DNA from 3 places in the Paenibacillus hodogayensis genome. Region 1 is predicted to be linked to each of the others. Evidence: riboswitches for the same ligand, from Rfam matches in the RefSeq annotation. Region 1 holds a riboswitch; each other region holds the start of a gene.

Region 1 (10,136 bases):
TTCGCGACGGCGGGTACGGCCCGCAATGGGCAGGCGGCTCTGGACTGGCTGCAAAACCATTATGCGGACATCCTGATTACGGACGTACGCATGCCCGTGATGGACGGATTGGAGCTGGTGAAGGAGGTCAATGCGCGGTATCCGTGGATGAAGTCGGTTCTGATTTCCAGCTACGACGATTTTGAATATGCCAGGCGGGGCATTTCGCTGGGAACGATCGATTATATCATGAAACCGGCGGACCAGGAGAGGCTGGAGGGGGCTTTACACGCTGCGGCTCAGCAGCTGAGCACGATGCGCTCGATGGAAGCGAGAGCTCTGATGCTGAAGCGCTATGACAGCGCCTTGCCCATGCTGAGAAGATGGCAGGAATATCCGGTCAGGATGCAAGCCTCTTCCCCTCCGCTGCTTGTCATGGAAACGTTCAAGCTGCTGGAAGCGTGGGCGGAGCCGCGCATTGAATTGCTTGCCGCCTTGGCGGACGAATGGATTGCGGGAGCGGCGGGCAAGAGGGCGGAGGCTTTATTCGCCTGCATGGCGGAGACGTTCGATCGGGCTCCCATCCCCTTTACCGAGGATGTGAAGCTGTACTGGCGGTTGAACAGTGTGTACAGGCTGGAAATCGCGCTGGAGTGGTTGAACAGCCCGAGCGGGATGAATGGAATGACCGCGGGGAGGCGGGCGGTCTCCGATGTGAAGCGCTTCATTGAGAGCCATTACCAGGAAAAGCTGAACCTGCAGCAAATAGCCGATGCGGTCAATGTCAGCAAGCCCTATTTGGCCAATGTATTCCGCCAGGAGACGGGCTTGACCATCTGGGGTTATTTAATTGAAGTCCGTATGCGCAAAGCCAAGGAGCTATTCCTGATGACCGACAAAAGGATGGGGGAGGTAGCGGAGCTGGTCGGGTATACGGACATGGCTCACTTCGCCAAAACATTCAAAAATTACTACGGCATGAGCTCTACGGGACTCAAGAACCGATTCTCGGGGGCTGATGCCGATCATGCGTAAACAAAGCGAACCGTGCCAGTCCCTTTCGGGAGCTTGGCACGGTTGTTTTATGCGTTAGCCGCGGATTTTGCGGAATACGTCATGGGTGCGTTTTGCGCATTCGGAGATGGAGATCGGGTGAAAGCCCGTAACTTCCGCGTACAACGTATCGTTAAGCGGTTCGATCCATTTGGACGGAATCTTGCTTGCACCGAGCATGGCGCCCATAATCGAGCCGACGGTCGCCCCATTGCAGTCGGTATCCCAGCCCCCGAGTACGGAAGTGGCTATGGCCGTCTCGAAATCCCCTTTGGCGAAGAGAATGGAAGCTGCGACAAGCGCTGCGTTGTTGTTCGTATGAACCGGATGATAGTGCTTGAACGCTTCCCAGATGCGCTCGACCAGCTCCAACTGACTGCCCGCTTCCTTCGTGATGGAGATGGCTTGCTCGATATCGTGCGTCAGCCGGCAATTGCGCGGAATTTCGCTTAAGCCGATCCGCACGATCCGCTCTGGATCGCTTTCCACGAAAGCCGCCGCGATCATGGCCGCGCAGAACATCTCTCCGTAAATCCCGTTCTTGACGTGAGAGAACGATGCGTCGCGCCAGGCCAAGTCCGCGGCAAGCTCCGGATTGCCGGCCGCCCCATAGGCAAAGCCGTCTGCGCGGATTTGCGCCCCGATCCATTCCCGGTAAGGGTTCAGATACGTGCGGACCCAATCCTTGCGTTGCGCCCAGTCGTCCCGCAGCGACTTCTGATGCGAAGTGGCTTGGGTAAAGTTCATATAGGCTTGCGTCTCGGCCGTACAGACTTGGCGATACGCCAGATGGCTGTGCCACAGCTTGCCGATGTCGTAAGAGTCGAAATCGAGCCCGTGCTTTTCCAGCGTGATCAGCCCCAAGACGGTGTAGCGAATATCGTCATCCGTCTCCATGAAGCGAATTCGTTCCTTGGTGCTGAGCATGCCGCCCGTAGCCAGCGACAAGCCGTGCTCTTGCTCCGCCCGCGATTGAGAAGGGGTATATCCTTGGATGGGCCAAGCGTCGGCTCCTTCGAACCAATGCTTGACGTTAAGCCATCCGGGATTTCCGCCGGCTCCCGCCATATAATGCCAAGCCTCCAGCGGCTTGCCGAGGGCGCAGCCGGCACTCCGGCCCAACCAGGCGCCGTAGAATTTGTCCTGCCATTCGGACTCGCTCAAGGAGTCTTGCAGCACCCTCGGCCCATCCGGCCGCAAGGCGCGAATTTCGGAGAGCTCCGAAGGCTCCTCGAAGGGGAAATCGGTGCGGATCGGCAGCGCCATCAGTTCCTGATAAATCGCCATCAGTTGGGCCTCGTCCTTCCCCGCAGCCGCCACTCTCTCGGCAAACCCTTCTACTTCGCAGCCTTCCTGCCTTCTTTGCACGACTTCCTTCTCAACCAACTCATCCAGTAATGTCCAGCCTGCCATCGATGTCCCTCCACGAACGTAGTAGTTACGTTTTCATTATAGGCAGAGCCTGTCGGGTCATCTACTCAGTTCGTCATTTGCATTCTCAAATATTGCGTGTATGGGAAATTGGCTGCGATATTCGAGTGGAGGAAGACCGACATGCCGGCGGAATAAGCGATAAAAGGAAGGGACGCTTTGAAAGCCGCTCTCGAAGCACACGTCGGCTACACTCAAATGAGTGCTATGGAGCAGCCGCTTCGCTTCGTTGATGCGGAGCCCGAGCAAGTACTCCTTAAAGCCCCGCCCCAATTCCTGATGGAACATGCGGCTGGCGCGGGATGGGCTGATATGAAGCGCCGCCGCTACCTCCGTCAGATCTAGAGGACCGCGGAATCGTTCTTCGATCAGGGTGAGAGCCGGCCGCATTCGGCGAAAACTGTCGCTCATCTTCTTCCATTGGCTTTTGGACACGTTCGTCGCGTAATGACGCAGAAGCAGCACGCATAGATGGAGGAGGGCGCTTTTCGCCATACTCCGGTAGCCCTCCGGCTTCTCCGTAAGCTCTCGCCAGATGGTCTCGATCAAGGAGCCGATCGTATCGGCGAGCGAAGTTCCCGCCGGAATGCGGTTATCAAAATGATCGGAGCGATAAGCGAACGGCAGCAGCAAAGCTTCTTCTTCTTCCAGCAGCATGCGCGGCTCGAAGTTGAGGAACAGATACGTGCTGGGGTCGGATTCATCCGAGCTCGCGATGTGCCGCTCCAGGTTGTTGACGAGAAAAATATCCCCGGCCGTGACGGTATACCGTTTATCCCCAAAAAAGAAGAAACCGCTCCCGGACAGGCAGAGGCCGATTTCCAGACTGGAATGATAATGCAGCGGGGCGATAGCCGTTTTGGGCGTCCAACGGAAAGCGTTGATCGGGATATCGTTCTCATAATGAATATTTAACTTCATAAATGACCTCGGTATGGTGTAATCGATCGGATCAAAAACCTATATAGGTTAGCATACCACGGAAATGCGGCGCAAGCGGCAGTTCATATGGAACAATTTTGGCGAAATTTCCAAAGTGGAAGCGGATTCATTAGCAGATGGCTTCTGTTCTTGAAGCCAAAGCTTCCTGAAGCTGTTTTTTTCATCATTTTCATGAAAAACGGTGAAAAAGGGAGCGCGATAAAGCATTTGGCAGATCGGTATCGGATTGCTTCCAGCTAGTGACGGATTGTGCCGGAATTGAAAGTCCGCCACCCTTTACAGAACGACCCGGCAAGCGTAAGATACGGTTCATGAATTGAATAAGATTCCTGACGTCGCACGCCGCTTCGGGAGAGAGGATGATGAAGTTTGCGAGACGTCGGCGCGGCCGCGAGATTCAGGCTGCCGTAGGTTATTTGCAGCGCCGTTTTATGAAAAAGGGTTTCATCAAGAAAATCGCAGTATCGCTGAGTCCTTGAATGGAAAAGGAACGGGGGAACCAAACGAAAGCCGCCCGGCGGCTTTCATGGGGTGAATCCTTCGGCATGCAGCCATGCCGAAGGTAGGGCGACTCTCACGCCCGAATCCGACAGCTAACCTCGTAAGCGTATCGAGAGAGGCAACGATCGCATGTGCTGAGCGCGCAGGGTGTATATCTCTGTGTGTCTGGAGAAGCCGCGAGAGGAGTTTCTACTCTTATCGCAGGCTTCTTTTTGTTGCCTTCTCTATTCAGGAGGAGAAGATGAAAATGGAAAAGCAGGAAGTATTTCTCGTGTCGGCCGCAAGCAAGGCCGGCGAAGCGTTTATCCGCAAGCTAATTCAGCACCGCATTCCACTGGTGGCGCTAGCCAACAATGCCAAGGAACGCGAAAAGCTGGAAGAAATGGGCGTAAAGAAGATCGTCATAGTGGATACTACGGACGAAAGCACGTGGGTTGCGCCGGAGTACAGCATCACCAAAATCTTTTTGTTCGAGAGCAGCCAGAACTTGAGCTGCCGGTATATCCGCTTATGCAGAAGCTGGACCGCCAACGCCATCGTGGTCATTACTCGCTCCAATAAGCCGAGGCTGATGTACAGGGCGCTGGGCGCCAACTGCGTTATTCATACGACCAATGACGACGTCTCGTCGTTATTTCAGTCGTTGGTCGGGTAAAGATAGAGCAACGGAACGGAAAAGAAGAGGAGGAACTTGACATGGCCGATCTGTATATGCTGCTGCTTCTGGCCGCCTGCTTCGCGCTTGTCGCCGGTTTCCTGAAAGGGTGCGGCCGCGTGGTCGAATCGGGGGGAGGCGAGCGCCCGTGATCGTCGTTTACGCATTCACCGCGTTTTTATTCGTCTACCTGGTGTACGCGCTGCTCAACCCGGAAAAGTTTTAAATACATTCGGATCGGTACAAGGGAGGCCCTTTGGATGATGGGCATATTGCAAATTGCCGCGGTCATCGTCATCGTCGTGCTGCTGGTGAAGCCGCTAGGCACTTATTTGTATAACGTATTCCGCAACGAGACGAACGCGACGGATCGCCTGTTCGTTTTCGCGGAACGGCCGATCTTCGCGCTGATCGGGCTGAAGCAGCCTAAAGGCATGACATGGAAAACGTACGGCCTCAGCTTTCTAGTCACCAATATCGTCCTGGCGACGGTCAGCTACCTGCTGTTGAGAATCCAGAACCTGCTGCCGCTCAATCCGAACGGCATCGACGGCATGGAGCAGACGCTGACGTTCAATACCGTCATCAGCTTTATGACCAATACGAACTTGCAGCATTACAGTGGCGAGACGGGACTCTCGTATTTTTCCCAGATGGCCGTCATCACGATGATGATGTTCACCTCGGCCGCAACCGGACTGTGCGTGGCGATCGCCTTCGTTCGAGCCATTACCGGCAAAGGGGAAACGGTCGGCAATTTCTTCGAGGATTTCGTCAAGGCGCACACCCGCGTGTTTTTGCCGCTGGCTTTTATCGTGGCGATCGTGCTCGTCGCTTTGCGGGTTCCGCAAACGCTCGGCCCCTCCCTGACGGTAACGGGGCTCGAGGGGCAGCAGCAGAGCATTCCGGTCGGGCCGGTAGCGTCGCTGGAATCGATCAAACATCTGGGCACGAATGGCGGCGGCTTCTTCGGGGCGAACTCGTCCCACCCGTTCGAGAACCCGAGCCCGCTTACGAACGTGATCGAGATCGTCTCGATGTGGTGTCTGGGGGCGGCGCTGCCTTACACGTACGGACTGTTCGCCAAAAACCGCAAGCAGGGCTGGGTTATTTTCTCCGCGATGATGATCCTGTTCGTCGCCTTCCTGTCGTTGGCGTACGCTGCCGAAACGAGCGGCAATCCGGCGATCGACCGGCTGGGCATCGACGCCTCCCAAGGCAGCATGGAGGGCAAGGAAGTGCGCTTCGGCATCGCCCAATCCGCGTTGTTCACGACCGTGACGACGGCGGCAACGACCGGCTCGGTCAACAATATGCACGATACGCTCACGCCGCTCGGCAGCATTACGCCGCTTGCGCTGATGATGTTGAACAACGTATTCGGCGGCAAGGGCGTCGGGTTGGCGAATATGCTTATGTATGCCATGCTGGGTGTATTTTTGGCAGGACTGCTCGTCGGACGAACGCCGGAATTTCTCGGCAAAAAAATCGAAGCCCGCGAGATGAAGCTGATCGCGATCGCCATTCTGGTGCATCCGCTGATCATTCTGGCTCCGGCGGCCATCGCTCTTGTAAGCGGAGCGGGTCAGGCGGGCATTACGAATCCGGGTTACCACGGCATCACGCAGGTGCTGTACGAATACGCGTCCTCCGCTGCGAACAACGGCTCTGGATTTGAAGGGCTTGCCGACAATACGACGTTCTGGAACGTGACCACCGGGCTCGTCATGCTGTTCGGTCGGTATATCTCGATGATCGCGCTGCTCGCGGTAGGCGGCTCCCTGCTGCGCAAGCAACGGGTGTCGGAGGCGATCGGCACGTTCCGCACGGACAACGGCCTGTTTGTCGGCGTACTGGTCGGCACCGTACTGATTATCGGCGCCTTGACATTCCTGCCGGGCATCGTGCTGGGACCGGTTGCCGAATATTTGACGATCCGTTAAAGGAAGAGGGGACAACCAATCATGGCTACGGCTCGTACAAAACTGCTTACCGGGGATATCGTCAAGCGAGCGATCGCGGATAGTTTTCTCAAGCTGAATCCGGTGAAAATGATGAAAAATCCGGTTATGTTCGTCGTCGAGGTCGGAACGCTGGTCGTGCTGCTGATGATTGTCGCTCCGGGCTTCTTCGGCTCGGAGAGCAGCATCGGCTTCAACGTTACCGTGTTCCTGATTCTGCTGTTCACCGTGCTGTTCGCCAATTTTGCCGAGGCGCTGGCCGAAGGCCGCGGCAAGGCGCAGGCGGATTCGCTCAAAAAGTCGAAGCAGGAAATTACGGCAAACAAGATTGTCGGCGGCACGGTGAAGCAAGTGCCGTCCACGGAGCTGCGCAAAGGCGATATAGTCGTCGTCGAGCAGGGGGAGATGATCCCCGGCGACGGAGAAGTCATCGAAGGGCTGGCTTCTGTCGACGAGTCGGCGATTACCGGCGAATCCGCTCCGGTCATCAAGGAGGCCGGAGGCGACTTCAGCTCCGTTACGGGCGGCACCCGAGTGGTCAGCGACCGGATTACGGTGAAGATTACGAGCGATCCCGGCGAATCGTTCATCGACCGGATGATCTCGCTGGTGGAAGGGGCCAAGAGGCAGAAAACGCCTAACGAGATCGCACTCAATACGCTGCTCACGACCTTGACGCTGATTTTTATGATCGTCGTCGTGACGCTTGCGCCGATGGCCCGGTATCTGAACATAGAGCTGACCGTTCCGGTCTTGATCTCGCTGCTCGTCTGCTTGATCCCGACGACCATCGGCGGACTCTTATCCGCGATCGGCATTGCCGGCATGGACCGTGTGACGCGCTTCAACGTGCTGGCCATGTCCGGAAAAGCGGTAGAGGCCTCGGGAGATATCAATACGATGATTCTCGATAAAACCGGCACGATCACCTTCGGCAATCGGATGGCGAGCGAGTTTGTGCCGGTCGGGACCGGGGATGGAGCGACCGTGGCCGCCTGGGCGGCGGTCGGCTCGGTGAAGGACGAGACGCCGGAAGGACGGTCCGTGCTGGAGCTGATGAAGAAAGAAGGGCTGGCTTACGACCCTTCGATCGCAACAGGCGGCGAATTTATCGAATTCAAGGCGGAAACCCGCATGAGCGGCATCGACCTGCAGGACGGCCGCAAGGTGCGCAAGGGCGCCGTCGACGCCGTGCGAAAATGGGTGGCATCGCAGGGGGGCGCCATCCCGGACGATCTGGAGGCGAAAGGGGATGCGATCGCCCGGGAAGGCGGGACGCCGCTGGCCGTGGCGGTGGATGGAACCATTTACGGTCTGATTTATTTGAAGGATACGGTGAAGCCGGGCATCAAGGAACGTTTCGAGCAGCTGCGCAAAATGGGCGTCAAAACGATCATGTGTACCGGGGACAATCCGCTGACCGCGGCTACGATTGCCAGGGAAGCCGGCGTGGACGATTTTATCGCCGAGAGCAAGCCGGAGGACAAGATCGCCGTTATTCGCCGGGAGCAGGCAGAAGGCAAGCTGGTGGCGATGACCGGCGACGGGACGAACGACGCTCCGGCGCTGGCGCAGGCGGACGTCGGATTGGCGATGAACAGCGGCACGGTGGCGGCGAAGGAAGCGGCGAACATGGTCGATCTCGATTCCGACCCGTCCAAGATGATCGAGGTAGTGGCGATCGGCAAGCAGCTGCTGATGACGCGCGGCGCCCTGACGACCTTCAGCATCGCCAATGACGTTGCGAAATATTTCGCGATCATTCCGGCTATGTTTACCTTGGCGATCCCGGAGATGAGCGCCTTGAACGTCATGAACCTTGGTTCTCCGCTGTCGGCTATTTTATCGGCGCTGGTCTTTAATGCCATTATCATTCCGCTGCTCATTCCGCTGGCCATGAAGGGCGTCAAATACAAGGCGATGAGCTCGGCTAAGCTGCTGCAGCGCAACCTGCTCGTCTACGGCCTTGGCGGCATCGTCGTCCCGTTCATCGGCATCAAGCTGATCGACCTCGTCGTGCACGTATGGATTTGATGTACCGAAGGAGAAGGAGGAGCGTTCGATATGGACAAAACGGCAAAGGCTGAGCCGGCTGGGGCCGGTATGTCGCTGGTCATCGTGCTGCGGCTATGTCTGGTATTCATCGTGCTGTGCGGTATCGTGTACCCGCTGGTGTGTACGGGGGTCGGCCAGGCGCTGTTTCCGGGCCGCGCGGGCGGGAGCCTGCTTACAGGGAGCAAGGGAGAGGCGGTCGGTTCCGAGCTGATCGGCCAACGCTTCGCCGATCCGAAGCATTTTCAGGGACGGGTATCGAGTATCGACTATAAAGCGGAAGCTTCGGGCTCGAACAACTACGCGCCCTCCAACCCGGACCTGCTGAAGCGGATGCGGCAATCGATCGCGGAGTGGACGGCCCATAACCCGAATGTGCCGGCCGAGCGGCTTCCGGTCGCGCTCGTGACGAACTCCGGTTCCGGGTTGGATCCGCATATCACCCCGGCTTCGGCCGACGTTCAGGTGTCCCGCATCAGCAAGCTGACGGGGCTGTCCGAAGACCAACTTCGGCAGCTGATTGCGGATCATACGGAAGGACGCGACCTCGGCCTGTTCGGCGAACCCCGGGTCAACGTGCTGAAGCTGAACTTGGCGTTGGACAGCCTGCTGCGCAAATAAAGGACGGGGAATGCCCATGGACACGTTCAAAAGGAAAACGCCGGAGGAACTGCTCCATTCGATCTCCAAGCTGCACCGCGGGCGGCTCAAGGTATATATCGGCGCGGTGAGCGGCTCCGGTAAAACGTATCATATGCTGCGGGAAGGCAGGGCACTGAAGGAGCAGGGAATCGATGTCGTCATCTGCGCGGTGTCGACGATGCAGCGCCCGGAGACGGTGGAGCAGGTCGGCGACCTGGAGCGAATTCCGAGCATTCACTGGCAGAAGGCGGGCGTAGAGAAGAAGGATCTCGACCTGGATGCGCTGCTGCGGCGCAACCCCGAGGTGCTGCTTGTGGACGGTCTGGCTCACCGCAACCGGGAAGGAGCGCGCTTTCCGACGCGGCTGGAGGATATTCGTTTCCTGCTCGGCAAAGGGATCAGCATCATTACGACCATAAACGTATATGAGCTGGAGGACGTGCGGGCGATTGCCAAAAAAATGACCGGTATCGAGGTGTTCGAAACGGTGCCGACGGATACGCTCGAGACGGCCGACGAAGTCGTGCTCATCGACGTTACCCCGGAGATGATGCTGAGCCGGGTCGCGGAAGGGGCTCTGCGCGGGCACAGCAGCGAAATGCTGAAGCGCGGCAATTTGGCCGTCCTGCGCGAGCTGACGCTCCGCCTCGTGGCGGAGGGCGTCAACGATTCGCTGGAGAAGCACCGCGGCGAGCTGGGGCTGATCGGCCCCTCCGGAGCGACGGAACGCATCCTCGTCTCTACGCAGTATCATTGGAACGGCTCCATTTATGTACGCCGGGGACAGCAGATCGCCAAACGGTTAAACGGGGATATGCTCGTCGTCACCTTCGTCAATCCGAAGAAAGAGCCGGGCAAGGAGGCGGCCGCCTTCAAACGCTCGATCGTCAAGCTGGCAGAGCGGATCGGGGCGAAATTCG
Region 2 (10,136 bases), on a different contig from region 1:
GCCGCTGACATGTCCAGTGGATCATAATAGAATATCCCTTCCTGCCCGTTATCCTTGACAAAATAAAGCGCCGGGTATGCCGGAACAGGCAGCGCCCGCAGCTCGGCCAGCGTCACAGCCGGGCAACCGTGGTCGCAGCAGCCTTCTCCTTCTCCTTCGCCGTACACTTGAGCGGCGACGCTCCCCCCGGATTCGGCGGAGCTCAAGACGCCTCCGGCGATCAGCGCCAGCCCGGCCATGCCGAAGGAGGCAACCAGTTTGCGGCGGCTGACGCCTCTACCCGGATCGGGCAGCGCCTCTCTTCCTTCCCCCTTCGCAGAGTTAGGCACGGTTAGCGGCGATTCCGACTCCCCATTGATAACGCTTCCATTTGAATGATCGCGATCATTTCTCATCATAAATTCCTCCAGTTCGGATGTATTCCCACTCATCCTACTACAGGTCGGGTCAAGCCCTCTTGGACAATTCGCCAAACTTTGCAGGCGGAATGCCAGTTCGGCATGTTATCCACAGAAAATGAAATTGCCCACAAATTATTCACAAGGTTGTTAACTGTTTTACTGACTAAATGATAGGTATATGCACAATGTATCCACAAATCCTTCATTTTCTAAAAATAAAAACGATTCGCTCGATTCAAAAAGAAAAGATTCCACAAGTTATACACAATGTTATCAACAGAATATCCCCGGACTTGTCCACAACAAAAAAAGAGAGCGGCTTATGCCCTCTCTTCCCTATGCTCCTCTGGCTCCCGTGAGCGGCATCACCAGAAGCCGAATTATTCGACTTCCCTGTACTCCGTCTCGCCGGATTCGATATGGGCCTGCCCTTGCGTCAAATCGGTCATCCAGGCGATAAACGAATCCGCCTCCGCTTCCAGCGGCCAGCATTGCAGCGTAACTTTGTCGGCGAATAGCGTCTCGCCAAGCATGGTCCCTTTGCCGCGCAAGCCGTTCTCGACTTTCCCGTGCCACGTGTAGTCGATCTCCACCAGCACCTCCCGGTGCAGCGCAAGCGTGATCGGCACGGCTGCAGCCAGTCCCTCCACCGTCGCTTCCGTGTACGCGCGAATGAGACCGCCCGCCCCCAGCATAACCCCTCCGAAGTAGCGTGTTACGACAACGGCCGTATTTTTCAACCCTTGCTGCTTGATTACTTCCAGGATCGGCTTGCCCGCCGTGCCGCTCGGTTCGCCGTCGTCCGACTGCTTCTGAAACTGGTCACGCTCCCCGACGACGTAAGCCGAGCAATTATGCGTTGCCGTGCCGTGCTCCTTCTTGATCTGTTCGACGAAGGCGACCGCTTCCTCCTCGCTTTCCACCGGCTTGACATGACCGATAAAACGCGACCGTTTGATCACGATTTCCGCCGATGCCTGCCGTTTGACGGTCCGGTACCGTTCCAGCATGCGTTTCACCTCTTTGTCCGAAACTGGCCGTATGCCTAGAAACGCACATTAATGCCGCTCCATGCCTGTGGCCGCACAGAAAAAACGGGCAGTCCGGAACCGCTCGTCCCGGCTTGCCCGCCTCCTTCGATATCCGCTTATTGGCCCAGACGAGCCTCCAGCTCCGCCTTCTCTTTCTCGAAGCCGGGCTTGCCGAGCAGCGCGAACATATTTTTCTTGTAAGCCTCCACGCCGGGCTGATCGAACGGGTTGACGCCGAGCAGGTAGCCGCTCACGCCGCATGCCTTTTCGAAGAAATAGGCCATATAGCCGAACGAATACGCCGAGATATTGTCAATCGTGACGATCAGATTCGGTACGCCGCCGTCCGTATGCGCCAGCATCGTGCCCTGGAATGCCTTCTTGTTGACGAAGTCCATCGTTTGGCCGGCCAGGAAGTTCAACCCGTCCAGGTTTTCCGGGTCGGTGCCGATGACGATCTGCTCGGGTACGTTGGCCACTTGGATAACCGTTTCGAACAAATTGCGGGCGCCTTCCTGGATAAACTGGCCCATCGAATGCAAGTCTGCGGAGAAGTCGACCGACGCCGGATAAATGCCCTTCTGGTCTTTGCCCTCGCTCTCGCCGTACAACTGCTTCCACCATTCGGATACGTAATGAAGCGACGGCTCGTAGTTGACGAGAATTTCGATCGCTTTGCCCTTCCGGTACAGCGCGTTGCGCACGGCCGCGTACTGGTAGCTCTCATTGGCGCCCAGCTCCGGTTGCCCGTAAGCGCGGGAAGCGTCGGCCGCCCCTTGCATCATTGCCCCGATATCGATTCCCGCCACCGCGATCGGCAGCAAGCCTACCGCCGTCAGCACCGAATAGCGGCCGCCAACGTCGTCGGGAATGACGAACGTCTCGTAGCCTTCGGTGTCGGACAGCTTTTTCAATGCGCCCTTCTCGCGGTCGGTCGTCGCATAGATCCGTTTGCGCGCACCGTCCTTGCCGTATTGTTGTTCCAACAGCTCGCGGAACAAGCGGAAGGCGATTGCCGGCTCCGTCGTCGTGCCCGATTTGGAGATGACGTTGACGGAGATGCGTTTGCCTTCCAGCAGCTGCAGCAGGTGCGTCACATAGGTGGAGCTTATGTTATTGCCGACGAAGTATACTTCCGGCGTGCTTCTCTTTTCCTTGGGCAGCATATTATAAAAGGAATGCGACAGCATCTCGATCGCCGCCCGCGCGCCCAGGTACGATCCGCCGATCCCGATCACGACCAGCGCGTCGGAATCGTCCTGAATCCGCTTGGCCGCCTGTTGAATGCGCGAGAATTCCTCTTTATCGTACTGATTGGGCAGCTCGATCCAGCCCAAGTAGTCCGAGCCCGCTCCGGTTCCGCGGTGAAGCTGCTCGTGCGCGAGCCGAACCGGCTCCCGGAAATAATCGATTTCGTGCTGCTGCACGAAGGATAGTGCCCGGCTGTAATCAAATTTCAATGGCTGGCTCATATGTGTCTTTCCTCCCACACCCTATTAGTTTTGGAATACAGATAGAATACTGGAATCCTGCCGGCAAAAGCAAGCCAGGCCTGCCTTCCGGTCGGGACGGAGCGCCGCCCCGCCGTACAAGTCAGGCAGAGAAGATTCACAGAGGTTGCCGGAAATGCTACAATGGTTCTAGGACCAGCAGCACACCAGGCACTATTTTCGCTGCCAACTATTTCGAGGTGAATACGATGAAAAAAATCGGCTTTATCGGCCTGGGAACGATGGGACAGCCGATGGCGGCGAATTTGCTGCGCAAAGGCTTCACCCTGTCCGTGTACAACCGTACGACGGACAAAAACGCTGAACTGGTGCGGCTTGGAGCGGAAGCTGCCGCAACTCCCGCCGATGCCGCCCTGGATGCGGACGTCTTAATTACAATGCTCAGCAATGATACAGCCATCCGGCAAATATTTTACGAACCGAAAGGCATTTTGGAAGGCATCCGTCCGGGCATGACCGTAATCGATTGCAGTACGATTTCCCCGCATATGAGTAAAACGCTCCAGGCCGAACTGGCCGAGCACGCCGTTCATTTTCTGGACGCCCCCGTCACGGGCAGCAAGCCGGCCGCGGAAAGCGGCACGCTGTTGTTCATGGTAGGCGGGAACGAAGAGGCTTTGAACGCGCACCGGGACGTCTTCGAAGCGATGGGCAGCCGGATCGTCTACATGGGCTCCTCGGGCGCAGGCTCGTATGCAAAACTGGCGCATAACACGATTGTCGGCATTAACGCCATCGGCTTCGTGGAAGGATTGGCTCTTGCGGCCAAAGCCAACATCGATCTCGAGAAATTTTACGAAATCGTTCTGGCCGGCGGCGCCAGCAGCAAGCAGGCCGAGCTGAAAGGCCCGAAGCTGTTGAAGCGGGACTATTCGAACCAGTTTTCCATGCAGCTGATGCACAAGGACTTGCGTCTGGCCTCGCAGTTGACCGACCAGCTGCAGCTTACCGCACCGCTGCTCGGCCTGGCCAAAAACGTGTACGAGATGGGCTTGAGCAAAGGTCTCGGCGACCAGGACTTGTCCGCGATCGTGCAGTGCTACGAAGAATGGATGGACAAGAAGATCGAAGCCTGCGACAAGCCGGAAACACATCCCGAGGCGTTGCTTTCCACCCAGGATCTGAACATCGAACGCCGCCGCAGCATACGCGTGCCGATGAATATCCGGCTGCTTCTCTCCGTCTACCAGTGGGAGCAGGAGGGCTCGTTCTCCGGGCAAAATATCGAAGGCACGCTATACGATCTATCCGACAGCGGCCTGCAAGTGACCAGTACGTTTCCGCTCGCCGAGGACATGTTTATCGTGATTCATTTTCCGCAGGAAGCGGATCTGCCCCCGATTACAGCCCGCATCATCCGCGTATTCGCGGACGAAGGTCTGTTCCGGTACGGCTGTATGCTCTCCGGGCTTCCTCCCTACACGCGCATCAAGCTGGAGGAGTACATTCAGGAAAAGCTTCAGGAGCCCGTAATAAAGGAGCAAACGTAATCCGTTACCGTCTTGACGTCCATCTTAAACGTCGCATGCGCCGGTACCTCGAACTGCGTTCCGCCCTCGAACGGCTTCCATTCCGTTTCTCCGGGAAGCAAGGCGAGCAGGCTGCCTGACGTAAACTCCATAATTTCCACCGTATCCGTTGTGAATTCGTAGACGCCCGGCAGCATCAAGCCGAGCGTCTTTTTCGACCCGTCGGCGAACCATACGGTCCGGCTCGTTACGCCTCCGTCAAAGTATACGTTCGCTTTGGTTGCCACGCTGACGTTGTTGAACTGAGACATGGTTTTCGCACTCTCCCTGATTTCGTAGAAATGGAATTGTTAAAAAGAGTCCTTCGCGGACTCTTTTATTTCAGGCTGCCGAGCGCTACTCCGCGATTCGACAGCCTTCTCTATTGGTCAATCGGGCCGAAAGCCTTACAGCAAAGCTTTTACCTTTGCGACGACATTGTCGACCGTAAAGCCGTATTCGGAAATGATTTTGTTCGCCGGAGCGGATGCGCCGAATCTGTCAATGCCCAGCACCGCGCCTCCGTCGCCCACGTAACGGTCCCAGCCGAGCGGATACGCCATTTCTACCGCAAGACGGGCCTTCACGCCGGACGGCAGTACGGACTGCTTGTACTCGTCGGATTGCTTGTCGAACAGCTCCCAGCTCGGCATGCTGACGACGCGCGCGCGCACGCCTTCCTCGGCCAGCTTCGCCTGAGCTTCGACCGCAAGCGATACTTCCGAGCCGGTAGCTAGAATGATGGCTTGGGCTTCTCCGCCTGCCGCTTCGGACACGACGTATGCGCCGCGGTTAATCCCTTCGCGGGCTTTCTCCGCCGTCCCTTCCAGGTTAGGCACGGCTTGACGGGTCAGGACGAGTGCAACCGGACCGTTTTTGTTTTCCAGCGCATAGCGCCAGGCTTGCGTCGTTTCGTTGGCATCGGCCGGACGGAAGACAGTCACGTTCGGAATAATGCGCAAGGCGGCCAACTGCTCGATCGGCTCGTGGGTCGGACCGTCTTCGCCTACGCCGATGCTGTCGTGCGTCAGCACGTACGTAACCGGCAGATCCATAATGGCGGCAAGACGAACAGCCGGACGCAAGTAGTCGGAGAAGACGAAGAACGTGCCGCCGTAAGGCTTGACGCCTTTATGCAGCGCCATCCCGTTCAAAGCCGCTCCCATAGCGAACTCGCGTACGCCGAAGTAGACGTTGCGGCCGCTATAATCGTTCCGGGTCAGCTGCCCGAGCCCCTTCATATGCGTCATCGTCGAAGACTCCAGGTCGGCGGAGCCGCCGATGAATGCAGGTACTTTGGCCGCGAACGCGTTGATGGCATTGCCGGAAGCGTTCCGCGTGCCGATACCTTTATCCGCAGGACTGTAAGTCGGCAGATCGGCGTCCCAGCCTTCCGGCAGCTCGCCGGCAACGGCCGTCTTGAATTGCTGCGCCAGTTCCGGATGCGCTTGCTCGTAGCGGGCGAACAGCTCGTTCCACGCTTGCTCGGCTTGGGCGCCATGCGCTTTCGCGTCGGCGAAATGCGCATACACTTCCGCCGGCACGTGGAAATGCTGATCCTCCGGCCATTCGTACGCTTTTTTGGTCAGCACGACTTCGTCAACGCCAAGCGGGGAGCCGTGCGGTCCGACATGACCGCCCTTGCCGGCTTTGTTCGGGCTGCCGTAACCGATTACGGTTTTGACTTCGATCAGCGACGGGCGCGGATCGTTCTTCGCAGCCAGAACCGCCTGCTCGATGGCAGCAAGATCGTTGCCGTCCTCGACGAGGCTGTAATGCCAATTGTAGCCTTCGAAGCGGGCTTTAACATTTTCCGAGAACGACAAATTCAGCTCGCCGTCAAGGGAGATGTCGTTCGAATCGTACAGCACGACCAGCTTGCCCAGCTGCAAATGGCCGGCCAGCGAAGCGGCTTCGCCGGAGATGCCTTCCATCAGGTCCCCGTCGCCGCAAATAACATATGTATAGTGGTCGATAATATTCAATTGATCGCGATTATAAGTCGCAGCCAGGTGAGCTTCGGCGAGCGCCATGCCCACTGCGCTGGCAAAGCCTTGTCCGAGCGGGCCCGTCGTGGCATCGACGCCTGCCGTGTGGCCGTACTCCGGATGGCCCGGCGTTTTGCTTCCCCACTGCCGGAAGTTTTTCAGCTCGTCCAACGACAAATCGTAGCCGCTCAGATGAAGCAGGCTATACAGCAGCATCGAGCCGTGGCCGGCCGAGAGTACGAACCGGTCGCGATCGATCCATTCCGGATGGTCCGGGCTGTGCTTCATCAGGCGCGCGTATAGGGCGTACCCCATCGGCGCTGCCCCCATCGGCATGCCGGGATGCCCGGAATTCGCTTTTTGCACGGCATCAATAGACAGCGTACGGATCGTATCGATCGCCAACTGGTCGATTGATTTCGTTTGAGACGTCATCGTTCCATTCCTCCCAAAATCGGTATTGCGCATCGCGGTTGTCTACCGGACGCGAACCCTGCTCTTTGTCCAGCGGACACTTGCAGTCGCTTTGCATTATTGTACCATTTGCTTTCGCCGTTTACCACAATCTATGACTGAAAACCGTTCTCAATATTCAATACAAGCCAAACAGCCGAAGGAAACCTTCGGCTGTCGGATTTTTGTTTCAGAATCTGCGAATTAGTTGGCGATAAATTCCTGCACCCATTCGCCGTTATAGTACGCTACGCCGATCTTCGTGAAGTTCGGGCTCATAATATTTTGCCGGTGGCCTTCGCTGTTCATCCATGCATTCATGACTTCCTGCGGATTGCGTTGGCCCTTGGCGATATTCTCTCCTGCATACGAATATTGAATGCCGTAGGACTTCATCATATCGAACGGCGATCCGTAGGTCGGGGACGTATGATCGAAATAGTTATTGTTGTACATGTCTTTCGCTTTGTCCAGCGCCATGTTCGTCAAGGCCGCATCGCTGGCAAGAGGCTTCAGACCGGCTTTTGCGCGCTCCTGGTTAACGAGCGACACGACTTGCTCGGCATAAGCCGATGTCGGAGCATTCTCGTTGCCGGTAGGGGTGCCGCCCGTGCCGGTTCCGTTACCTGTACCGGCCCCCGGACTCGGAACCGTTCCCGTTTCCGTACCGCCTCCGGCTTGTCCGCCGTTCGTCCCGTCGTCTCCGCTTCCTTGATCGGTTCCGGAGCTGCCGTTATGGTCAGCACCGCCGCCTTGCGAACCCGGAATACCGTTCGACATTCCCGGCCATACTATAGTCGTCTTACCTTGCTGGATCGATTGAAGCAGATCGTTCAGAGACAGACCGTTTAGCAAATCGCTCAGCGATTGACCGTTCAGCTTCAGCCCGTTCAAGGACTGAACGTTTAGAGCTTGACCGTTCAAGGACAGTCCGTAGCAATCGGCTATATTTCCATTCGACACACGATCCGCCGACGTGCTGGGTGAAGCGTACGCGGAACCTGTACCGACGATTACGCTTAGGGCGAGTGCTCCGGTCATTACGGTTTTCTTGAAACGCATGTAAAAATCCTCTCCTTGTTTGGGCCTGCGAGGTTAGCTGACGGGTTCGGGTCAAAGAGCAATCCCCCTGCCCTGCGATGGGCTTCACCCCGGAACATTGGGTTCCCCGCGCTTCCGAAGAAGCTTCGGCCTGTTGTTGTATTCCCCATGAAAAAACGGCAAAAGCTTGTTGCGGCCTGCCGTCTCCTCTGCGGTTTCTACATCGTAACATGGCTCTATGGACGGGTCACTGCATAATGTTTTCCATTCGGCCGGGAAGCCTTGCTGCGCATACAAAAAAAGAACATCTTGCGCGTCCGGAAGACGGCGAAAGATGTCCTTATCTTTTCTATGAAAACCGATTCAATTAAACACAACCGTTTTGTTCTGATGGGTTAAAATCCGGTCCTCGGCATGCCATGCGACCGCTCTGGCCAATACGATGCGTTCGATATGCCGGCCGATCCGCTTCAACGCGTCTACGTTGTCGCGATGGCTTACTCGCTGCACGTCCTGCTCGATGATCGGTCCTCCGTCCAGCTCCTCGGTCACGTAATGCGCCGTCGCCCCGATAATTTTCACGCCGCGCGCATAAGCCTGCGCATACGGTTTACCTCCTACGAAGGCCGGCAGGAACGAGTGGTGAATATTAATGATCCGGTTCGGGAAACGCTCGATGAACGTCGGGGAAATGATCTGCATATACCGCGCCAGAACGATCGTATCGACTCCCCCGGTCAACTCCAGCTGCTTCTCCTCCGCTTCACGCTTCGTTTCGGCGGTAACCGGAACGTGATGGTACGGAATACCGAACGTTTCGACCGTCTCCCGCATATCGGGGTGGTTGCTGACGACCATGGCGATATCGGCGTACAAGTCGCCGGATTTCCATTGCCACAGCAGCTCCAGCAGGCAGTGGTCCTCCTTCGAGACGAAGATGGCCAGGCGCTGCTTCCGACCCGCTTGCGTCACCCGCCAGTCCATGGCAAATTCACGGGCAGTCGTCTCGGCAAAATCGCGCTTCAGAGCGGGCAAGCGCTCCTCCAGCTCCGGAAGATCGAATTCCAGCCGAATGAAAAACAGTCCGCCCTCCGGGTCCATCGTATACTGGTCCGACTGGACGATATTCGCCCCGTGCCGGGATAAGAATTGCGAAACGCCCGCGACGATTCCCGGGCGGTCCGGGCAAGAGATCAGCATCCTCGCCCTCTCGCGATGACGGTCGGAACGGGGATGATTCGTTGGTGTAACCAATGGACTCATAATGGCTTCTCGTTCCTCTCTCTCTTCTCCGCTTGTTTCTTGATCAAGCTGCCCGCCGATCAGACTGAGGCCAACAGCTCCTTGCCGGCAAACCATGCCGTAATGCGATGGTTGATCTGCTCCTCGCTCAGGTCGGGGAACAAACGGCTTTCCTCTACCATATCGTACAGCCGTTCCATCGGCTCGCGCGGGTCGGCCTTCTTCGCCTTTGCATCGTTCTTCAGAACGTCCCAGGTAGACAAAATAAATTCGCGGTGATCGATCTCCTGCTTGCCGAAATAATGATGCAGCCGATCCAGATGATCGAGGAAATCCCCTCCGAAGCGCCCGTTCAAATCTCCGCGCAGCAGGGCAATTTCCGCTTCGTACATCGGACGGACGGTTTTGTCCTCTTTGCCGATCCACGGCGTTTCCAAAATCATCGGCAAATGCTGCAGACTGTCGTGGTGCACGATATAGTTCATCGCTTTGTAGCCGATCAGCCCCGCGCCGACCGGAGCATGGCGGTCTTTGCCGGCCCCGCGGACGTTTTTGCTATCGTTTAGATGGATAACGGCCAGCCTGTCCAATCCGACCGTTTTGTCGAAATGATCCAATACGCCGTCGAAATCGTTCACGATGTCGTAACCGGCATCGTGCACGTGACAGGTGTCCAGACAGACGGTCAACCGCTTGTTGTCCTCGACCTTGTCCATAATCTGCGCCAGCTCCTCGAACGAACGGCCGATCTCCGAGCCCTTGCCTGCCATCGTTTCCAGCGCAATGTTGACGTTCGTGTCCTTCGTGCCGCGAAGTACTTCGTTCAGCCCTTCGGCGATGCGGGCAATGCCGTATTCGGCGTCCTTGTCCGTGTAAGCGCCCGGATGAAGCACGATATTGCGCACACCGAGATAGTCCGTGCGGCGGATCTCTTCCTGTAGGAAGCGGACGGCCAGCTCGA
Region 3 (10,136 bases), on a different contig from region 1:
CCTTGATATGCGGGTATTTCTTCGTAATCGGCTCCGCAAACACTTTGGTGTTCTGGTCCTCGCCCCATGTGCCGTTGTAATGGAAAATCGATATTTCCACAGGTTCCTTTGGCTTCTGCTGTACGTTTTCTTTGGCGCTTTCGGCGTTTGCGTCCTTGTCCGGGCTCTTTGTGGTTCCGCCGCACCCCGCCAGTGTCGATACCGCCATAACTCCTGCCAGCCATAATAACAGGCTCCGCTTGTTTCTCATACGTGTAGACCCTCCCGTTTGCAATGTATAGCATTTCCTGAAAACGCAACATACGCTTGACGGCGCTCCGAACGAAACCGTCCCCATTCCAATACAATCCGGTAAGCTAAGCTCCATCACCTCCTTAAAAATGAAAGTTTCCATCCTATCCCAGTCGGAATTCAGCGGTTCCCGCTAATACGCGATTGAAAACGCTATCATTAAGTTGCATTCCATGATATCGATAAGGTCTGATTTTGTACCGGTTCGAGTCGGTTGTGTTCGTTTGCGTGTAAAATCGTGATGGAGGTCTTACCAAGATTCGCTTGAAGGTGTGCTCGTGGAGTGAAGGGCTTTTGGAGGAATCTCCGGGCATAGTATCTGAGGTGGCGGTAACATTGATGATATATCATGGTCATACCATAATACAACGTTACTTATTATGATATAGGTTTCTTTTGTAATCGTCAATCCTATGTGTAGAAAAAAAGGAGAATTGTGCCATGCCTTCTAACGCTACGCCCCCAACGGTTTGAGCGATTAGGCCTTGCTCCGAAAGGGCGGATTCCAGAAATTGAGGGTTTTCCTGAGGTCTTTATGTATGGTAGCCTTCTACAAGTAGCCGAAACTCCGGATCATGGAAGTTGCAGGGATTTTCAATCTTGCTCTTTTATTCTGGAGTGCGGGGGATTTTTACACATGGGCGGTATGGCGGACTATGCCGTTCCATTCGGGGTGAATCGCGAAATGACGCGTAGGGTTGTAGCCCTCAATCCGAATCCGACAACTAACCTCGTAGGCGGACAAAAGGAGAGAAACGAATACCGTGTTCAAATCGACCTGGAAGCGTATATGGCTTACGGGCGTCTTCGCCCTATTCTTGCTATCCTCTTCGGCGGTTTCGGCCGCAGGCCGTCCACTGGACCCGACTTTGCTGCAGCCTGTATGGTCGCCGCTGACAATGCAAAGCGATTTTCTGACCAAAACGAATGCGGATGCTTCTCCTTACAAAACGTTATCCTTATATAAACCGCTGCTCTTATCGGAAATGGCCCCCATCTGGGGCCCGATGCTGCCGGGAGGGCTTAGCCCGCTGTTTGCCGCCATCGAGCCGTTGTCCTACACCGTCAAGTCGGGCGATACCTCCGACCCTGCCCTCTTCACGGCGCAAAAGACGGAGATCGCTGCCGCGCCCAAGGCAAAAATCGCGCCCGCGGCCGCGCCGGTCGAACCGGAACTGGTCGAAACAAAAAACAAAATCATTACCGCTACCGGGGCGACGATTACGCCGAAGCAAACGATCGACGCCGTCGCTTCCGCCTACACAGGGAGTGCCGCGGAGAACGGCGGCTACGCCGGTAAAGACTATTTCGGCAATGCGCTGCAGGTCGGAACGATCGCTGTCGATCCCAAGATCATTCCGCTTGGCACGACCGTGTACGTGACGGGATACAATTATGACGGCCTGCCAGCTGGCGGCATGATTGCCAAAGCTTCCGATATCGGAGGGGCGATCAACGGAAGCCGGATCGATATTTATGTGCCCGATACGAGAGAAAAAGCGAAAAAATTCGGTTATCAGAATGTTACCATCTACGTCGTCGACTAAGGTCGACGGCTTTTTTATTTGTCTTTCGACAAATGCAGCAGCTCGGGCACCGTCACAAGATGATATCCCTGGCTTTTCAGCTTCGTAATAATACCGGGCAGCGCCTTGACCGTTCCGCTCAAATCCTGACTGCTCCCGCCGGCCGAATGCTGAAGAACGATCGATCCGGCTTTCGTATGGCCCAGAATATTGCCGGTTACCTGCTGCTCGCCGAGGTTTTTCCAATCCAGCGAATCGACGTTCCAGTTCACGATAACATAACCCCGACTGTTCGCCCATCGCAGCTGCTCTTCGTTGATTTCGCCGTACGGGGGGCGCAGCAGCTTTGGACGATAACCCGCAAGACGGTTCAGCACTTCCTCCGATTGCTCGATTTCTCCGGCAAACCGGTCGACGGTGATTTTCGTGAACAACGGATGACCGTAAGAATGATTGCCGATCGTATGCCCCTCGCGGACGATCCGTTTGACAATGTTCGGGTGGGCCTCCGCTTTTTTGCCAAGCAAAAAGAAGGTGGCTTTCACGCCATGCTCCTTCAGCACGTCCAGCACTTGCGGAGTAAACCGTTCGTCCGGTCCATCGTCAAAGGTCAAGGCGACACCCCGCTCCTGAGAAGCGCCGCTTACTTTGAAGATATCCGGATATTTGGCGCGCAGCTGCGGCAACGTAAGCTTGCCGGAAGAGCCGGACTGCGATTTCTGAACCGATACGGACGGCGTTTTCGGCTGCGGCTTCTGCTTGACGGCCGGAGCTTCTGCCGGAGGCGGAGCAGCCACTACCGGCGGCACGGAAAAGGTCTTCGCCCGCTCTTTTTCGCTGCTCGCCGTCTCCGCCAACAGCTCGCCGTCGGAGACGAACGTCGCGGGATCGGATCCCAGCATCTTTGCCCCTGTGTGCGGCTCGGAACGGGTCTCAGGAACGCCGGCCGGCCGCCGCGAATCCGCGCATCCCGCTGTCGTAATAAGTACGCAGCAAAGCGCAATACCGATAACGCTCTTCATGGACTTTCCCTCCCGTAGGACCCGTAATACGGCTTAGTATGCTTGTTCGGGAGGGAATTATCCGTTACTCGATTATGGAAGGGCGCTTCACGTTCATGCCGCCGCTTCTCATTCCGCCGCGGCCTCCAGCCGGTAGCCGAGCCCGCGGATCGTTTTGATTTTGAATGAATGCTTGTCTTCCGGAAACCGTTCCCGCAGCCGCTTAATATGCACGTCCACGGTACGCTCGTCTCCTTCGTAATCGAACCCCCATATTTGTTCGATCAGGTGATCGCGGGAAAACGTTTTGCCGGGATAGCTAGCCAGCCGGAACAATAGCTCGAACTCCTTCAGCGGCAGCGTCAAGCTTTTTCCGTCCACCGCCGTCTCGTACGTTTTGCGATTCAGCGTCAGCTCGCCGACCTGGACGGTTTGCGAGGAAGCGATTTTGTACCGTTTCAGAAGAGCCTTGACCCGGACGACGAGCTCGGCCGGCTGGAACGGCTTAACCAGATAGTCGTCGGTGCCGAGCTCGAACCCTTTTACCTTCTGAGACGTCTCGCCTTTGGCCGTTAGCATAAGCAGCGGAATATCGTAATGCTCCCTCAACTCGCGGCAAAGCTCCCAGCCATCCATATTCGGCATCATAATGTCCAGGATAACCATATCCGCCTGCATCGTCCCAAGCTTGGACAAAGCCTCCACGCCGTCAGACGCTTCGATCGTATCGAATCCTTCCCGTTCCATAAAATGCTTGATCAATTCACGAATGTGCGGATCGTCGTCCACGATCAAGAGTCGGGTCACGAGAAAGCCCCCTTTTGATGATTTCTTGTGAACTCAGTATAACGCCATTTTATGAACTCCAGATGAACCGCATTGAAGATTTGCCCTGGGAAAAGTTAACGCATGTTTCTTCGAGGACAGAGGGTGGGAACTACCGCAAGAGGAAAGGAAAAGAAGGGGTGCGTCTTGCAGATCCCGGCGAGCGGGTGTTATTGAAGGAAAAGGAGCGGCGGCTCACACCTGCTCCGGCTGAACGATCGAGCGGATCACCTGGCTAAGCGTAATGCCGGCCAGCTCGTTCTCCATGGCCGCCTGGACTTGGCGGAGATTCGTTTCGAGGGCGCCTTGAATATGCTGACCGACGCTGCAGTCGGGATTCGGTTTGTCGTGAATCGCGAACAGTCTGTCCGTTTCATCGTCCCTTACCGCCTTGTATACGTCATACAGCGTAATGTGCTCGACGGGACGGGCGAGCTTGGCTCCGGCTACGCCCGGGCTCGTCAGCACCAGCCCCGCCTTGCTCAGCATGCTCGTAATTCTCCGCACGACAACCGGATTCGTATTCACGCTCGCCGCTATATAGTCCGAAGTGTTGCGGCCATCCTTGTTCACTTCGAGCAAAGACAAGATATGAACGCCGACCGCAAAACGGCTGTTGATCGCCACCTGCCCGCACCTCCTGAATGTGTACCCGTATCATGACAGTCATTGTAGCTTGAACCGCTATCCCCGTCAACAGCCGTCACCGGGCGAAGTCGCCTTATTCCCAGGAATACGTGGTAGTCAGGAAGTCGGCGAACTTCTTGCTCTCCTCGCGGCGGTGCCTCCGCATATGCGCCCGTCCAACAGCCGTCTGATGGAGCTGGATTTCCTCCTCCGTCTCCGGTACGACCTGCGGAACCGGAACCGGCTTCTTGTCTTCGCCAAGCGCTACGAACGTCAGGAAAGACGTCGCCGCAATATGGCGCTCTCCGGAAAGCATATCTTCCGTAATCACTTTCACGAATACTTCCATCGACGTCCGTCCCGTATAGGTGACGAACGATTCGAGGCATACCGAAGCCGTCATCGGAATGGGCGACAAAAAATCGACGGAGTCGGTAGACGCCGTTACCGCCGAGCGCCGGCAATGCTTGGCTGCGGAGATCGAAGCGATATCGTCGATATACGCCATCAGCTTGCCGCCGAATAACGTATTGTAGTTGTTTACGTCCGTCGGAAACACCCGGAACGTCTTGTAGCAGCGGGTCTCTTTCACAAATCGTTGTTCCACCATATTTCCCACGCCTTTCCGCCGGCCTGCCGGATCTATCGATTCGGGGCTCCGGTCACGTTTACGGTTATTGTACTACTCCGCACAGCCGTTCACAACGACGCCGTTCACGATAGGGAGGCAGGTTCAGCCGATGGCACGCGAACGTAAAATACCGTTCCTTCCCCGATGCGGCTTTCGGCGCGTATCGTCCCGTTCATCGCCTCCACGATCGACTTGCTGATCGACAAGCCGAGTCCGGCTCCGCCGGATTTGCGCGTACGCGACGACTCGCTCCGGTAAAAACGGTCAAAGATGCGGGACAGATGCTCCTCGGGAATGCCCGAGCCGTTATCGCGGATCGCCAGTTCGACCGCGTTCTCTTCCTTTGTCAACGAAACGGCGATTGTTCCAGTGGCCGAATCGGTATGTTGAACGGCATTCTGAAACAAATTAAGCACCACCTGCTTCATTTTATCCGCGTCGTATACAGCCTGGGCCCCGTTCATCAATCTAAACGTCACGGAGCGCTGATCGGCCAGCAGCCGAAGCTGCGCTTCCATTTCCTTCAACAGCTGGTCCAGCTCGCCTGGGCGCACTTCCATCCGTGGGGCGCGATCGAGCTTGGCGAGCAGCAGCAGATCGTTCACCAGCTTGTTGATCCGCTCCGATTCGCCGTGCATGCTGGTCAGCGCCTTATGCAGCTGATTCGGCTGATGCATCGCCCCGCGCAGCAGCACCTCCAGAAACCCGTGTATCGATGTGAGCGGCGTACGCAGCTCGTGAGAGGCATCGGCGATAAAGCGCCGCATCTGCTCCCGGGCTTCCTTCTCGGCAAGAAACGACGCTTCCAGCCTTTCCAGCATGCCGTTGAACGAGTGAGCCAAGCTGTCGATCTCTTGCTGGCCTTGCTGCGGCGGCAGCCGCTCTCCCAAGCTTCCGGCATCGATCCTGCCGACCGTGTTGACCATTTTGGACAGCGGCACCAGCGTCTTTTTCAAAACCGGAATAAAGGCCAGCAGCCCTAGCACAAGCGCGACCAGCGACAGCGATACGAAGGTCATGAACTGCCGGACCGCCACTTCCTTCAACGGCTTCGTGCTCGCGCTCAGCTGGACGACGCCTTGCACGCGCCCCCGCACATCGAGCGGCTGGAGCACGACGAGATATTCATAGCCTTCCGCATCGCTGGCGATTTTATAGTCCTGCCTTTTCTTCTTGCGGGCCGCTTCATAAATTTCCCGATCCAGCTTCGGCGGGTTGCCGGAATTGGGCCAATTGGACACGTTCGTCACATTTCCGGACAGATCGACAACGGCGAGCGACATGTCGGGCAAAAAAAACATCGGCTTCGGCCCCCGTCCCCCTCCCTCGTTGCCCTGCTCCAAATTGAGCAGCGCTTCGCGGGGAACCGAGAGCAGTTGGCTTTGCATCGTATCGGCCTTATTCCGGAACAAAAACTCCCGCATCACGGCATACTGGACGATGCCGATGAACAGCAGGATCACGGCCATCACGAGCAGCGAACGGGACAGCAGCTGAAACCGGAGCGAATGGGGGGTCATTGCGGCCGGAAGCTTAAACGGGAGCTTCATGTCGCATCGACCCTGTAGCCCGCACCGCGCAGCGTGCGTATAATCCGGTGCTCCTTGTCCCCCAGCTTGTCGCGCAGCGAGCGGATGTACACTTCCACAATATTTTCTTCGCCGCCGAAATCGTAGCCCCATACTTTGTCCAGAATGACGCTCTTGCTCAGCACCAGGCCATGGTTAATGACCATAAATTTCAGCAGCTCGTATTCGGTCGGAGAAAGCTCCAGTACCCGGTCGTGGTGGGCGATTTCCTTGCGCCGGTCGTCGATCCGGAAAGGGCCGACCGTCACTTCCCCGAGCAAGTTCGGGAATTGGTTGCGGATTCGGGCATGGATGCGCGCGAGCAGTTCCTCGAAGCTGAACGGCTTGACGACGTAATCGTCGGCCCCAAGCGTCAGCCCCTTCACGCGATCGTCGACCTCGTCTCTGGCCGTCAGCATAATGATGGCGACATGCTCGGTTTTTTTCAGCAGCCGGCAAACCTCGAAGCCGTCCATACCGGGCATCATCACGTCGAGAATGACGATATGCGGTTGAAACGACTTGGCTGCCGTCACCGCCGTCATTCCGTCCGCAGCCGTCTGCATCTCGAATCCCTCGTTCATAAGCCCCAGCTCGAGAAACTGCAAAATATTCGGCTCGTCGTCCACAAGCAAAATTTTGATCCCTTTCAATTGGGTATGTGCCATACGTATATCCCCTCCGACAACGTCATTACCGTATCCCTTTATTATCCGATACAAGGCTTAAATCATGCTGAATGCATCCTGAATGCCGGCTGAACGTTTCGGATTCAGCATACACCAAACACCGGGGGCGGACAACGCAAAAACCCGGCCTGGCCCGGCCGGGATATGCGCTTACGCTTATGGCGGTGGATTATCCTTGCAAAGATCGGATATACTCGGGCAGCTCCCGATCGAGAACAGCGCGAACTTGGGCGATTTTCCAGCGCAAATGCTCGGGATCGGTCATGTATTCCATCGACGGCTCCCAGCCGAGACGCGAGTCCGCCTCAGTGAGCGGAATGGCCGCTTCGGCATTGGCGATCTCCCGCTCGCCCAACTGGGCCATTTCGGCTGCCAACGCTTGCGCCTGGGTCGCGTCCTGCTCCTGCAGCAAACGGTGCTTCAGCTTCCACCACTGCTTCGTATGGATGACGGTTAACACCGAACGCAGAATAAAGCGGTTCAAGCCTAGCAGCAGGTGCGCCTCCTCCAGCTTGCGCTGCGGCGTCAACGCGATCGCCCGTTCCAGCGCCTCGTTCCCCTTGCTCCACCATTCGGCCATCTGCTGCAGACTGTCAATCTCGACGTTCAGCCGCAAATAATCCGGATGATCGTTAATGGGATTATAGATCGGGGTCACGATCCGGTTGTCGCTGCCGAAATGGGCGTACCAGGCTTGTGGAATATGATGCGTCTCCTGAAACAGCAGCGGATAGGAAGGACCGACGCGAAAAGGGCCGTACTGGTCGTAATTGGTCGGGATGTAATGGCGGATGCCCTCGCTCCAATGTCGCCAAGCCTCCAGCACGTGCGGCTCGGCCTCCAAGCTGAAGTCCCTCCGGGCGACTGCGGCGAACGTCTCTTCCGAAGACGGGCTCGGACTCCAGTACGCCCATTTCGTCAGATCGGTTACGAAAGAAGGCCACCAGCCGAAATGATGCGATTCCATCAGCCCGGCAAGCCCCCAATCGTTGCGCGCGGCAAGCAGCCCCGCATGCCGGCGGGCCCACTGATACGGAATCGGCTCGTACGGGATAACTCCGATATCCCAGCTCAAGCCTCCCGTATTGGCCATCGTATACAGCCGGATACCGCGCTCGTGGGCCGCTTTCGCTTCGCTGGCGAAATAAGTGCCTGGCCCTTCGAAAGACGCCGTATAATCGACGCAGCGGTGAATGACGCCGCCTTTCTCGTACTGTTCGAACATTTCGAACGTAGCCATCAGCGAGATATCCGTCGGCAGCGAGGCAATGAGCCTCAGCCGCTCGGCCTCGGGCGCATAGCCCCAGTTGTACGTCCAGAAGACGATATCCAGCTCAGGGTTGTGCTTCAGCGTCACCCGCTTGATCATATCGAGCCATTGCGGATAGTCCGTACAAGGCCACCAGCCCGGAGACGGCTTCGTCCTCGGCTTGTCGGCCGGCCACTCCAGACGCAGCATGCCGGTCGTGTTCGGGTCCTTGCTCGGAAACTCGCATGATTCGCCGACGAATATAATGCCCTTGAATCGCGGATATTGCTTTAAAATGCGCCCGTACGTGCTGTCGTAATACGCTTCCGCATCCGGATCGTCGGGATGCTTCTTGCTGGTCAAATAACTGTACATATACACATCCAGGCCGTGCAAATCAGCCCGGTCGATAACATGGTTAAAATCCAGATAGCCGAACGGCGTCTCGTCGATATCTTTCACGAATACGAGTATGGCATCGATACCGGCATGGGCCATCGCGCTCAGATGCGCGTCGGGATACACGTCGAGCCCCCACCCGGAATGAATCATACGCGGCGAGAACAGCGGTTTCCGTATCGTATCCTGGCTGCTCACGAACGGCGCCTCGCGCAAATTCATCAAGTCTTCCAGAAAATAGCTGCCTTGGCCTACGCCCCTGTCGTCAAAGCCGCATACGACGATGCGGTCCGCGCCGCTTACGATCCGGTAGCTGCGGGGCTCTTCCAGCTCACCCCCGTAAGCGCTTAACTGATTGAGGTTGCCAAGAACGATAAGCCGTTCCCCGCCCTCCGCCGCCTCCCCGAGATCGGAAGCTTTCGTCAACAAGACGGAAACATTCATGCTGGTAAATAAATAATCCTGTAAATCTTTAGCGACGTGAACGACCGGAGGGCTGGCCTCTTCGGAAATGACAATACGCCACGTCTCGTCGATCCGGCATTCGTCCGGTTCCGGCTGCAGCCGAGGGTCGCGCCGATTCGGCTTATGCACGACGTCCAGCCGGTTGCGAAATTCATAATTGCGTTCTCCCATGGGAACCTCCTGTACAGGAAGCGTCAGCCGCCCCTGCTGGCCAATGAATTTGCCCAATTCATTTATTGAATTCAACACTATATGTACTATATCATATATAATTTAATGTTGGTATATAGAAAAATAAAAAGAAAATCGCCCATCCCGACATCAGAAGAGCGATTTTCACAGGCATAATATTTATCGTCGTCCATGCAGCACCGCACCGCATAACGGGCTGTTGAAGCTGAGCAGTTGTTCCGGCCCGCCGGCGCGGTCGGCTGTTTCGGGTACACGTTTTACTCGCCAGGCAGCTTGCGCGGCTCGCTGCCGAACCATTTCATATACAACGATTCGTACGTGCCATTGCGGGAAACTTGCTCGATTGCACTGTTCACGCTCCCAAGGTAGCGGTTACGCTTTTTGGCCGCCACCGCATAGCTTTCCTTGTTCAATACTTCTCCGACAAGCTTGACTCTTCCGTTCCCGGCGTGCTGCATAAAGTCGTGGATGTTCCGTTCGTCGAATATGACGCAGTCCGCTTTTTTGGCCAGCAGGTCGGCGTAGGCCTGATCGATGTCGGGGTAGCCTTTCGCCTCCTTCAGCCCCGGCAGGCTCCCGGCATAGACATAAGAGGTGGAGTCCAGCTTGGTCGCGACCGTCTTGCCCTGCAAATCGTCCTTGCTGCGAATCGTTTCATTGTCGGCAGTAGTCA

Evidence for each region. Region 1 has a riboswitch for cyclic di-AMP ahead of ABD796_RS24955 (hypothetical protein). Riboswitches for the same ligand answer to the same signal wherever they lie in the genome.
Region 2: it holds a riboswitch for cyclic di-AMP, as region 1 does, so the genes downstream of both, ABD796_RS08045 (CAP domain-containing protein) here and ABD796_RS24955 (hypothetical protein) in region 1, are expected to answer to the same signal.
Region 3: it holds a riboswitch for cyclic di-AMP, as region 1 does, so the genes downstream of both, ABD796_RS08720 (3D domain-containing protein) here and ABD796_RS24955 (hypothetical protein) in region 1, are expected to answer to the same signal.

Annotation. Positions count from the first base shown of each region.
Region 1 is NZ_BAAAYO010000011.1:69,352-79,487, reverse strand. It holds gene ABD796_RS24970 (response regulator transcription factor) at 1-1,014, shown strand, start outside; gene ABD796_RS24965 (ADP-ribosylglycohydrolase family protein) at 1,069-2,445, opposite strand; gene ABD796_RS24960 (AraC family transcriptional regulator) at 2,503-3,384, opposite strand; cyclic di-AMP (ydaO/yuaA leader) riboswitch at 3,861-4,029, shown strand; gene ABD796_RS24955 (hypothetical protein) at 4,148-4,561, shown strand; gene kdpF (K(+)-transporting ATPase subunit F) at 4,671-4,787, shown strand; gene kdpA (potassium-transporting ATPase subunit KdpA) at 4,825-6,504, shown strand; gene kdpB (potassium-transporting ATPase subunit KdpB) at 6,526-8,556, shown strand; gene kdpC (potassium-transporting ATPase subunit KdpC) at 8,587-9,195, shown strand; gene ABD796_RS24935 (universal stress protein) at 9,212-10,136, shown strand, end outside.
Region 2 is NZ_BAAAYO010000002.1:579,269-589,404, forward strand. It holds gene ABD796_RS08015 (NosD domain-containing protein) at 1-398, opposite strand, end outside; gene ABD796_RS08020 (YigZ family protein) at 782-1,411, opposite strand; gene ABD796_RS08025 (glucose-6-phosphate isomerase) at 1,549-2,904, opposite strand; gene ABD796_RS08030 (NAD(P)-binding domain-containing protein) at 2,892-4,433, shown strand; gene ppnP (pyrimidine/purine nucleoside phosphorylase) at 4,403-4,723, opposite strand; gene tkt (transketolase) at 4,859-6,874, opposite strand; gene ABD796_RS08045 (CAP domain-containing protein) at 7,097-7,954, opposite strand; cyclic di-AMP (ydaO/yuaA leader) riboswitch at 7,962-8,095, opposite strand; gene purU (formyltetrahydrofolate deformylase) at 8,297-9,196, opposite strand; gene ABD796_RS08055 (deoxyribonuclease IV) at 9,256-10,136, opposite strand, start outside.
Region 3 is NZ_BAAAYO010000002.1:738,902-749,037, forward strand. It holds gene ABD796_RS08715 (ABC transporter substrate-binding protein) at 1-250, opposite strand, end outside; cyclic di-AMP (ydaO/yuaA leader) riboswitch at 883-1,046, shown strand; gene ABD796_RS08720 (3D domain-containing protein) at 1,056-1,838, shown strand; gene ABD796_RS08725 (polysaccharide deacetylase family protein) at 1,853-2,839, opposite strand; gene ABD796_RS08730 (response regulator transcription factor) at 2,948-3,625, opposite strand; gene ABD796_RS08735 (Rrf2 family transcriptional regulator) at 3,839-4,270, opposite strand; gene ABD796_RS08740 (acyl-CoA thioesterase) at 4,365-4,880, opposite strand; gene ABD796_RS08745 (sensor histidine kinase) at 4,985-6,451, opposite strand; gene ABD796_RS08750 (response regulator transcription factor) at 6,448-7,137, opposite strand; gene ABD796_RS08755 (hypothetical protein) at 7,328-9,442, opposite strand; gene ABD796_RS08760 (transporter substrate-binding domain-containing protein) at 9,721-10,136, opposite strand, start outside.